3 regions of the Arthrobacter sp. K41 genome follow, and region 2 is predicted to be linked to each of the others. Evidence: riboswitches for the same ligand, from Rfam matches in the RefSeq annotation. Region 2 holds a riboswitch; each other region holds the start of a gene.
What was found. A riboswitch is a leader RNA that binds a small molecule or an ion and turns the genes downstream of it on or off. The one in region 2 is predicted to bind S-adenosylmethionine.

Region 1: linked by a shared signal. The riboswitch ahead of AC5RTE_RS16505 (DUF1737 domain-containing protein) and the one ahead of metX (homoserine O-acetyltransferase MetX) in region 2 are both predicted to bind S-adenosylmethionine.
Region 3: linked by a shared signal. The riboswitch ahead of AC5RTE_RS04090 (aminotransferase class V-fold PLP-dependent enzyme) and the one ahead of metX (homoserine O-acetyltransferase MetX) in region 2 are both predicted to bind S-adenosylmethionine.

What each region holds. Positions count from the first base shown of each region.
Region 1 covers NZ_JBNHEW010000009.1:64,177-67,420, forward strand. The annotation lists gene AC5RTE_RS16495 (O-succinylhomoserine sulfhydrylase) at 1-669, opposite strand, end outside; gene AC5RTE_RS16500 (rhodanese-like domain-containing protein) at 670-1,080, opposite strand; gene AC5RTE_RS16505 (DUF1737 domain-containing protein) at 1,077-1,355, opposite strand; SAM riboswitch class IV at 1,369-1,483, opposite strand; gene opgC (OpgC domain-containing protein) at 1,828-3,244, shown strand, end outside.
Region 2 covers NZ_JBNHEW010000003.1:171,392-174,635, reverse strand. The annotation lists gene AC5RTE_RS08460 (bifunctional o-acetylhomoserine/o-acetylserine sulfhydrylase) at 1-1,106, shown strand, start outside; SAM riboswitch class IV at 1,209-1,324, shown strand; gene metX (homoserine O-acetyltransferase MetX) at 1,337-2,452, shown strand; gene AC5RTE_RS08450 (MFS transporter) at 2,631-3,244, shown strand, end outside.
Region 3 covers NZ_JBNHEW010000001.1:862,427-865,670, forward strand. The annotation lists gene rsgA (ribosome small subunit-dependent GTPase A) at 1-554, shown strand, start outside; gene hisN (histidinol-phosphatase) at 603-1,415, shown strand; SAM riboswitch class IV at 1,575-1,688, shown strand; gene AC5RTE_RS04090 (aminotransferase class V-fold PLP-dependent enzyme) at 1,725-3,161, shown strand.

The DNA of each region.
Region 1 (3,244 bases), on a different contig from region 2:
GCCGCCCAGCACCCGGCCCTGGCCGTCGATGTGCTTGGTGCCGGAGTAGACAATCACGTCGGCGCCGAGCTGGCCGCAGCGCTGCAGCAGGGGAGTGGCGAAAACGTTGTCCACCACCACAGTGGCACCTGCGGCATGTGCCAGCTCACTGACCGCGGCGATGTCCACGATTTCCTGCATGGGGTTGGAGGGGGATTCAAAAAACACAGCGGTGGTGGGCTCGGACAACGCAGAGCGCCACTGCTCCAGGTCAGGCCCGTCCACAAAAACCGTTTCGACACCCCAGCGCGGCAGGATCTCGTTCAGGATGACGAAGCAGGAACCGAACAGGGACCGGGCGGCCACGACGCGGTCACCTGCAGCCAGCAGGGCACCCAAAGCGGTAAAGACCGCGGACATGCCCGACGCCGTCGCAAAGCATGCCTCGGTTCCCTCGAGGAGGCGGAGCCGTTCCTGGAAGGTGGCCACGGACGGGTTGCCGTAGCGGGAGTACACAAAGCGCTCGTCCTCACCGGTGAAGGCCCGTTCAGCAGCGGCTGCGGATTCGTACACGAACCCGGAATTCAGGAACACGGCCTCGCTGGTTTCCTGGAAATTGGTGCGGTCCAGCCCGCCGCGCACGGCCTGGGTGTTGCTGCTCCAGCCGGCGGCGTCTTCGTTGAAGGTCACTTAGTTCTTTCCGAGGTTGGTGGGCAGGCCGCGGTTCTTCCAGCCGTTGACGGTGCGTTCGCCGTAGCGGTCCGGCTCGCCCTCGAAGCCCTCCAGCACGTTGTAGGACGTAAAACCGGCCTGGGTGGCAGCAATCGCAGCCGCGATGGACCGCTGCCCCGAGCGGCACAGGAAGATCAGCTCCGTCGATGAGTCTTCCGGCGCCTGCTGGGTGAGGGAACTGATGAAGTCGGGGTTGGGAATGCCGCCCGGAAACGTCCACTGGATGAACAGCGGATCATTGTCGGTGGCCTTGGTGTCAGGAATGCCGATGTGGGCCCATTCGCCCTCGGTCCGCACATCCACGAGGATGGCTCCCTGCTCCAGTTTGTCCCACGCCTCCTGGGGCGTCAGGTCTCCCGCGTAGCTCATGCGTGGCCCTCGCCGTCGAACTCGAGGTCCTCGCCGGCGGCCTCAAGGTTATCCACCGCGGTGGCAACGGCGGCATCAGCGGAGGCGATCGCTGCCGGAAGGACCAGGGCCTGCGCCACTATCACCTGGCCGTCGTTGGTGGTGGCGGCCGGGCTGCCGTGAAGCACGTAGCCCTCGGCCAGGGCGGCCGAAATCCGTTCACAGAAAGTCCGGTCGTCCGGGCCGGTGACGAGCCGGTACGAAAGTCTCTCTTCAGGGGCAGGTGCGTCAGACACGACGGATCTCCTTCTCTCACGCTTGCAACACGATTCGGTCGATATGCCGAGTATTCACCTGAGGCACCCCGCCGCGGAAGGAGGGTTGCCGACCGGTTAGTCAGGGCTTGGCACCGGTACTCATTACTCACAAAAAACGTAACACTTGGCGGGCATGCCCGCACCGCCGTCGTCGTCATGTTCCGTAACTGAACCGGCCCTGCCCGCTGAGCGGCCGGCACGCCAGTTTCGGTAACGCACGACGGCGGGACTCGCCCCGGCGTCAAGGCACCTGGCGTGCTGCACATATTGATGCCGGATAAAGTTCTTTTGGGGCAGGCCGCCCCGTCATTGGAGTATCAGCTTCGGGGGTCCCATCAGCACGTCATCAGCCGCCGCGCCCAAGCGCGGGCACAACAGCCCGCTGCCTGCCCGGACTTCCCGCAACGGCTTGCTGGTCCTGACCCGCGCCACGGCCGCCTTCCTTGTTTTGATGCTGATGGCAGTCCTGCTGATAGTGCTGCCGGCGGGACCAGCCCGTGCGGCAGAGACCTTTCCGGGCGACGGCAAGCCGCTGCTGGGCGCTGTGCTGGAATGGGGCGAGGACACCGCTGCCGGTTTCGCCGGCCGCCTGGGTGCCTCACCGGCCCTGCTCGGGCACGACATAGCCATCCCGTTCCGCGCCTCGGAGAAAAATGACATCCGGGGCTTCCTGGAACAGTCAGGTGAACAAGGCGCACATGCAATGCTCACGGTGCAGCCCACGGTTCCGCTGGACCAGATCACTGCAGACACCGCTTCAGCATTCGCCGGCGAAGTGGCCGATCTGACAGGCAACTTCAAAGGCCACGTGCTGATCCGTTTTGCCCCCGACATGAATGCCAGCTGGGTGGAATGGGGCCAGCAGCCCAGCGCCTACCGGTCCGCCTTCCAGGCCGTCGCCGCAGCCTTCAACAATCTCGACGGCGGCCGTACCGCCATGGTGTGGGAGCCCTACCTGGGCAAGGACTACCCCTTCAACCGGCACCGGAATGCGCCGGTGCCGGGAAGCGAAGGTTTCGCCCTGCTCGATACCAACCGCGACGGCGCGTGGGACGGCTCGGACGCGGCCTATAGCCCTTACTATCCGGGGGACGAGGCGGTGGACTGGGTGGGGCTGACAGCATTCCACGACGACACGGCCGGCGGGGCGCCCGTCAATACCGTTCCCCGGCAGGGCGAACTTCAGGAAATGCTTACTGCATCGGGTAGCGAAAACTTTTACGCAACGTATTCGGAGGGTAAAGATAAGCCGTTCCTGCTGCAGACGTCCGCCTTCTACAGCCCGGCGTCCGGCGGCGCCACCGAAATGGAGATCAAAGCCTCCTGGTGGGACCAGGTCCTCGGCGCCGCAGGATCAACCGAATTCACCAGGACCGCCGCGGTGGTGTGGGATGAACGCACAAACACCAGGGACACGGGTGTGGCTGGCATCAACTGGCTGCTCACCGGGAACCCTGCCATCGCAGACGCAGCCCGGCAGAGGCTGCAGGCTTCCCCGCTGGTCACCGGGCCGGTCACGGAGGTTGTGGCAGGCAGCGGGCACGTGCGGGCCAACACCCTTTCAGGCCCTGCTTCCTGGACTGTTGCCGCGGCGCTGGTCATTCTGCTCGTGGCGCTATGGCAGGTTCCCCGGCGCGTGAACGCGGCAACAGCGTGGGCTTACGCCGACTCCTCCTCCAGGGATTCCCGGGTGGACCTGCTGCGGGGACTGGCCATCGTCTTTGTGGTGGTCAACCACCTGGGGATGACGTCGCTGTTTCAGTTGCTCACCCAGGAGGCCGTGGGCTTCGTGTCCGGGGCGGAGCTCTTTGTCCTTTTCTCCGGCCTGGTGGTGGGCATGGTGTACGGACCAAGGGTCAAGGAAGACT
Region 2 (3,244 bases):
TGGAAGGCGGCCTGGGAGCGTTGCTGCTCAGCTCCGGCCAGGCCGCCGAGACCTTTGCCGTCCTGAACATCGCCGAGGCAGGGGACCACATCGTCGCCAGCCCCAGCCTCTACGGCGGCACCTACAACCTCTTTGCCCACACACTCAAGAAATTCGGGATTTCAGTCACCTTCGTGGCAGATCCGGACAACCTGGACCAGTGGCGCGGGGCAGTCCAGCCCAACACCAAGCTCTTCTTCGGCGAAGTGGTGTCCAATCCGCGGCAGGACGTCCTGGACATCGAAGGCGTGTCCCAGGTGGCGCACGACGCCGGCGTTCCACTGATCGTGGACAACACCCTGTCCACCCCGTACCTGATCCGGCCGCTCGAATGGGGTGCTGACATTGTGGTGCACTCAGCCACCAAGTACCTCGGCGGCCATGGCTCCGCCATTGCAGGAGTGATCGTCGACTCCGGAAAGTTCGACTTTGGCAAGGACCCTGCCCGGTTCCCGGGCTTCAACACCCCGGACCCCACCTACAACGGGCTTGTCTACGCCCGCGATCTCGGCGCAGACGGTGCCCTCGGCGCGAACCTGTCCTACATCCTGAAGGCCCGTGTGCAGCTGCTGCGGGACCTCGGCTCGGCGGTGTCGCCTTTCAACGCCTTCCTCATCGCCCAGGGTCTGGAGACGCTGAGTCTGCGGGTGGAACGGCATGTTGCCAACGCCCTGGAAGTTGCCCAGTGGCTGGAAGCGCGTGACGACGTCGAATCGGTCGCCTATGCGGGGCTTCCCTCCAGCCCCTGGTACGAGCGGGGCCGCAAATACGGCCCCAAGGGGACCGGCGCCATCGTGTCGTTCAACCTTGCCGGTGGCGCGAAGGCGGGCAAGCGATTTGTAGACGCGCTGGAGCTGCACTCCCACGTGGCGAACATCGGCGACGTCCGGTCGCTGGTGATCCATCCGGCGTCGACCACCCACAGCCAGCTGTCGCCCGAGCAGCAGGTGGTGGCGGGCGTGAACCCCGGCCTGGTGCGGCTTTCGGTGGGGATCGAACATATCGATGACATCCTGGCCGACCTCGAAGCCGGCTTCCGCGCGGCCAAGGAGGCCACCGGAGCCTAGCCCTCCCGCAGGGTGGGCGCCCGGGGGCAGCAACGGGCCGGGGAAGTCACAACCAGTCACACTCTTGGCGGCAGGCAGGGGCTGTTTCGTACACTCGAACCAGGTCATGAGTGCCAGTGACAGCCCCGGCTTGCTGGCCGGCAACCCTCCTTCCGCGGCGGGGTGCCCCGGGTGAAGACCTGGCCTGCCGGTCATATGACGGCGGGCAAGCGCGTAGAAGAGGTCTTGCCATGACGGTTACCGTCACCCGTACAACTGTCCCCGAACACGGCATTGTCCGCTACGCCTCCATCGGCGGGCTGAAGCTCGAAGCCGGCGGTGACCTGCCGGACGTTGTTCTGGCCTACGAAACCTGGGGCACCCTGAACGAGGACGGCAGCAACGCCGTCCTGATCGAACATGCACTGACCGGCAGCACCCACGTGACCCGGGGCGACACCGAGGAGCCCGGTTGGTGGGAACAACTCGCCGGGCCGGACGCACCAGTGGATACCAACCGCTTCTTCGTGGTGTCCGTAAATATTGTGGGCGGCTGCTACGGCTCGACCGGGCCCTCGTCGCCTGCCCCGGACGGAAAACCATGGGGTTCGCGTTTTCCGCTGGTGACCCTGCGGGACAGCACCGTGGCCGAAGCCCGGCTGGCAGACCAGCTCGGAATCCGGAGCTGGTACGCCGTGTTGGGCGGCTCAATGGGCGGCGCCCGCGCCCTCGAATGGGCCGTCACCTTTCCGGAACGGGTGCAGCGCTGCGCCGTGATCTCCATTGGTGCCGCGAGCACGGCAGAACAGATCGCCTTCGCCCAGGCACAGACGCTCGCCATCCGGCAGGACGCCAACTTCAACGGCGGCGACTACTACGGCGGCACCGCCCCCGAGGAGGGGCTGGCCCTCGCCCGGCGGATCGCCCACATCACGTACCGCTCTCCGGTCGAGCTGGACGGCAGGTTCGGCCGTGCGCCGCAGGCTCCCGAATCACCGTTTCAAGGCGAGCAGCTTGCAGCGCGCGGGCGCTACCAGGTGGAAAGCTACCTGGACCACCAGGGCAGCAAACTGGTCCAGAGGTTTGACGCCAACAGCTATATCGCCATCACCGAAGCGCTCATGAGCCATGACATCTGCAGGGGGCGTGGAGCCCTCGTCCAGACCCTGTCCGCTTGCACTGCACGGTTCTTTGTAGCGGCGGTGGACTCTGACCGGCTCTACTTCCCGTCCCAGTCATGGGAACTGGCCCGTGCCCTCCCCGGCGAGGTGGACGTCCACCTTATCGAGGCACCCATCGGGCACGACGGATTCCTCACGGAGATCGCCCAGCTGGGGAGCCAGCTGCGGGACCATCTTTCGGAGTAACCCCGGCCCCACAAGCCTGCCCGTGTGCATTAATGCAGATGCACTCTGCATCATTCGGCGTTGAGCTGCGCGTTTGGGAGGACCATACTCGATGGGACCCGGCGGTTCGTGACCAAAACCACACGCATCCGCTACAGACTGTCCCAGTGGTGTCGAAGACGACGCCGAAGGAGTTCACATGAGTACGGAACACTCCGCCGCACGGCGGCCAGAGGAAACCGACGTCAAATCCACAGGCCTGAGGAAAGTAGTGACGGCCTCCATGGCCGGCACCGTAGTTGAGTGGTATGAGTTTTTCCTTTATGCCTCGGCCGCCACCCTGGTGTTCGGCAAAATGTTCTTCCCCAACTCAGGGACGGAACTCGACGGCATCATCGCTGCCTTCGTTACTTACGCCGTAGGCTTCGTGGCCCGCCCGATCGGCGGCATTGTCTTCGGCCACTTCGGGGACAAGTTCGGCCGCAAGCAGTTGCTGCAGCTGAGCATCATCCTGGTGGGCGTGGCCACCTTCCTCATGGGATGCCTGCCCACCTTTGCCCAGATCGGTTACTGGGCCCCGGCCCTCCTGGTGTTCCTGCGCTTCGTCCAGGGCTTCGCCGTCGGCGGGGAGTGGGGCGGCGCCGTGCTGCTCGTTGCCGAGCACAGCCCGAACAAGTCCCGCGGGTTCTGGTCCAGCTGGCCGCAGTCCGCCGTTCCCCTCGGCAACCTCCTGGCCACCGGCGTGCTGTTCACCCTTTCTGCCACGCTTTCCCAGGAAGCATTCCTCGGCTGGGGCTGGCGCGTCGCCTTCTG
Region 3 (3,244 bases), on a different contig from region 2:
GCACTGCGGACTCCAGCGCTTCAGGCATTGATGCCCGTTCGGACGACGGCCTCTCCGCACGGCTCGACAGCAAAGCCGTGGCTGAGCTCCGCGCGTACCTTGATGAGAAAGTCACGGTCATGCTGGGGCATTCAGGGGTGGGCAAATCCACCATGGTGAATGCCTTGACCGGCGCGGAACGGGCTACCGGCGGCGTCAACGCCGTGACGGGGCGCGGGCGCCACACCTCGTCGTCGGCGCTGGCGTTGAGACTGGCAGACGCACCGGTAGGCAGCTGGATCATCGACACCCCCGGCATCCGTTCATTCGGCCTGGCCCACGTGGATCCGGACCGGATCCTGCGCTCCTTCCCGGACCTCTCCCCCGGCATCGAGGACTGCGAACGCGGTTGCAAGCACACCGCCACGGCGGTGAACTGCGGACTCGACGCTTGGGTGGGCGGCGGCCACGCCGGCGCCACGGGGGCAGCACGGCTCGCTTCGCTGCGGCGCCTGCTGGGCACCGACCCACGCCTGGAGGCGCAGGAGACCAAGGAACTGGGAAGCGTCAACTGACAAGGCCGACCTCCCAGCAGAACCCCGCACAGACGGTAGTTTGGAACCATGATCCAACCCGCTTCAAGCTACAACGATGACCTGCGCCTGGCCCACGTCCTGGCGGACTCCGTGGATGACCAGACCATGAGCCGCTTTAAGGCCCAGGACCTCCACGTGGAGACCAAGCCGGACCTGACGCCGGTCACCGACGCGGACAAGGCCGCAGAAGAAGCCATCCGCGGCCAGTTGTCCCGGTCCCGCCCGCGTGACGCCGTGCTCGGGGAAGAGTTCGGCAGCACCGGCCACGGGTCCCGCCGCTGGATCATCGACCCCATCGACGGCACCAAAAACTTCGTCCGCGGCGTCCCCGTGTGGGCAACCCTGATCGCACTGGTGGATGAAGGCGAGCCCGTCGTCGGAGTGGTGAGCGCACCGGCCCTGGGAAAGCGCTGGTGGGCGGCCAAGGGCATGGGCGCCTACATGGGACGGTCACTGGCGGCCGCCACCCGGCTCCGCGTCTCCAACGTCGCCAACCTGTCCGATGCTTCGCTGTCCTACTCGAGCCTGGGCGGCTGGAAGGAACGCGGCAGCCTGGACAATTTCCTGGGCCTTACCGAGGATGTCTGGCGGACCCGTGCGTACGGCGACTTCTGGTCCTACTGCATGGTGGCTGAAGGCTCGGTGGACATCGCCTGCGAACCCGAACTCAACTTGTACGACATGGCGGCACTTGTGCCGATCGTGGTCGAGGCGGGTGGCCGCTTCACCTCCCTGGAGGGTGAGGACGGGCCCTTTGGCGGCAACGCGCTGGCCACAAATTCCATCCTGCACTCCGAGGTTCTCCGCCGGCTGAACCCTGACCTTGACGATCTCCTCTAAGCGTCTGCATCGAACAATCAGCGGCGGGCGCCTCCCCAAGGAGGCGCCCGCCGTCGTTTTCTTCGGCCATAGCGGGACTTTTCAGTCGGTGCGTAACAAAACGCTTAACATTCCAGCCGGCTTCGAACCTTCCTGCTGCATGTCCTACGCTCTTAACCAGGTCACGAGTGCCAGCGCGAAACCCCGGTTTGCTGGCCGGCAACCCTCCAACCGCGGTGGGGTGCCCCGGGTGACGACCAGGCCGGTCCGGAACGGATGCGGCAAGCGCGGATTCCCGGTACTGGGAGTCCTTTCAGAGTGAGGTCTGCCGTGACTACTGCCACCGTCTCCCCCAACGCCGCCGCCCAGCCAGAATTTGTCCAGTCTGATGCTGCCGCCTTCGACGCCCGCCGGGCTGTTGCCGGGCGGCCGCTTTCCGCCGTCACCGGCGCCGAAATCCAGGCGCCGCTGATCTCCGGCGGGCACGTCCGGTACGCCAACCTCGACTACGGAGCCTCTGCTCCCGCCCTCTCCGTGGTCTCGGCCTACCTCAACGAGATCCTGCCGTTCTACGCCAGCGTCCATCGCGGAGCCGGCTACGCGTCCCAGATCAGCACGTCCGTTTATGAAAACGCCCGCAACATCGTGCGCGGATTCGTGGGCGGCCGTCCGGATGATTCGGTGATTTTTACCCGGAACACCACTGATTCGCTGAACCTGCTGGCTGGATGCCTGCCGGAAACGGATGGCCGGCCCGACGGCGACGTCCTGTACCTGGACATCGAGCACCACGCAAACCTGCTTCCGTGGCAGGGCGTCCCCCACCGCAGCATTGTCGCCGCCGACACCATCGCCGGGACCATCGAGTCGGTCCGCGCCGAACTGGAGCAGGGCGGCGTGAGCCTGCTTGCTGTCACCGGTGCCTCCAACGTCACCGGGGAAATCCTTCCCGTCCGGATCCTGGCCACTTTGGCCCACGAACACGGCGCACGGATTGTGGTGGATGCCGCCCAGCTGGCACCGCACCGCCGCATCAATATCGCAGCAGACGGCGTGGACTACCTCGCCTTCTCCGGCCACAAGCTCTACGCACCGTTCGGCGCGGGCGTGCTGGTGGGACGCACGGACTGGCTGGACGCCGGAACGCCGCATCTCGCAGGGGGAGGCGCCGTCAAGGAAGCAAGGCTCGACGGCGTCAGCTGGGCCACCGGCCCGGCCCGCCACGAGGGCGGCTCCCCCAACGTCCTGGGCGCAGCCACGCTGGCACGCGCCACACAGGTGATTGCCGGGCTTGACCAGGACCAGTGGCACGCCCACGAGTCCGCCATCCGCTCGTACCTGGTGGAAGGCCTGCAGAGGATCGACGGCGTAACCGTCCACACGATCTTCAAGGACACGAACCCGGACACGGACACCATCGGCGTGGTCAACTTCTCCGTGGAAGGCTACGACGCCGGACTGGTGGCCGCCTACCTGTCTGCTGAGCACGGTGTGGGCCTGCGCGACGGCCGCTTCTGCGCCCACCCGCTGCTGAAGCGTCTCGGCCTGCCCTCCGGTTCACTGCGCGCCAGCTTCGGCGTCGGCTCACGCCTTGAGGATGCCGAACGGCTCCTTGCCGGCATCGAGTCGCTGCGCCGCCACGGCCTTGGGTGGGACTACGTGGTGGACGCCGGGCGCTGGGTCCCCGCCAACGACACCCGCACCTACCCGCACTGGGCCCCCAACACGCCGGGAACCGCCGGCGCGGCCCCCTGCCTCGACGACTGAGCTCCCTGCCGGGAGCTCCTGTTGCTGCCCGCTGGTTCTGCCTTCTGGCCTTGCCGGCACGACGGGTACGGTAAATTCGAAGG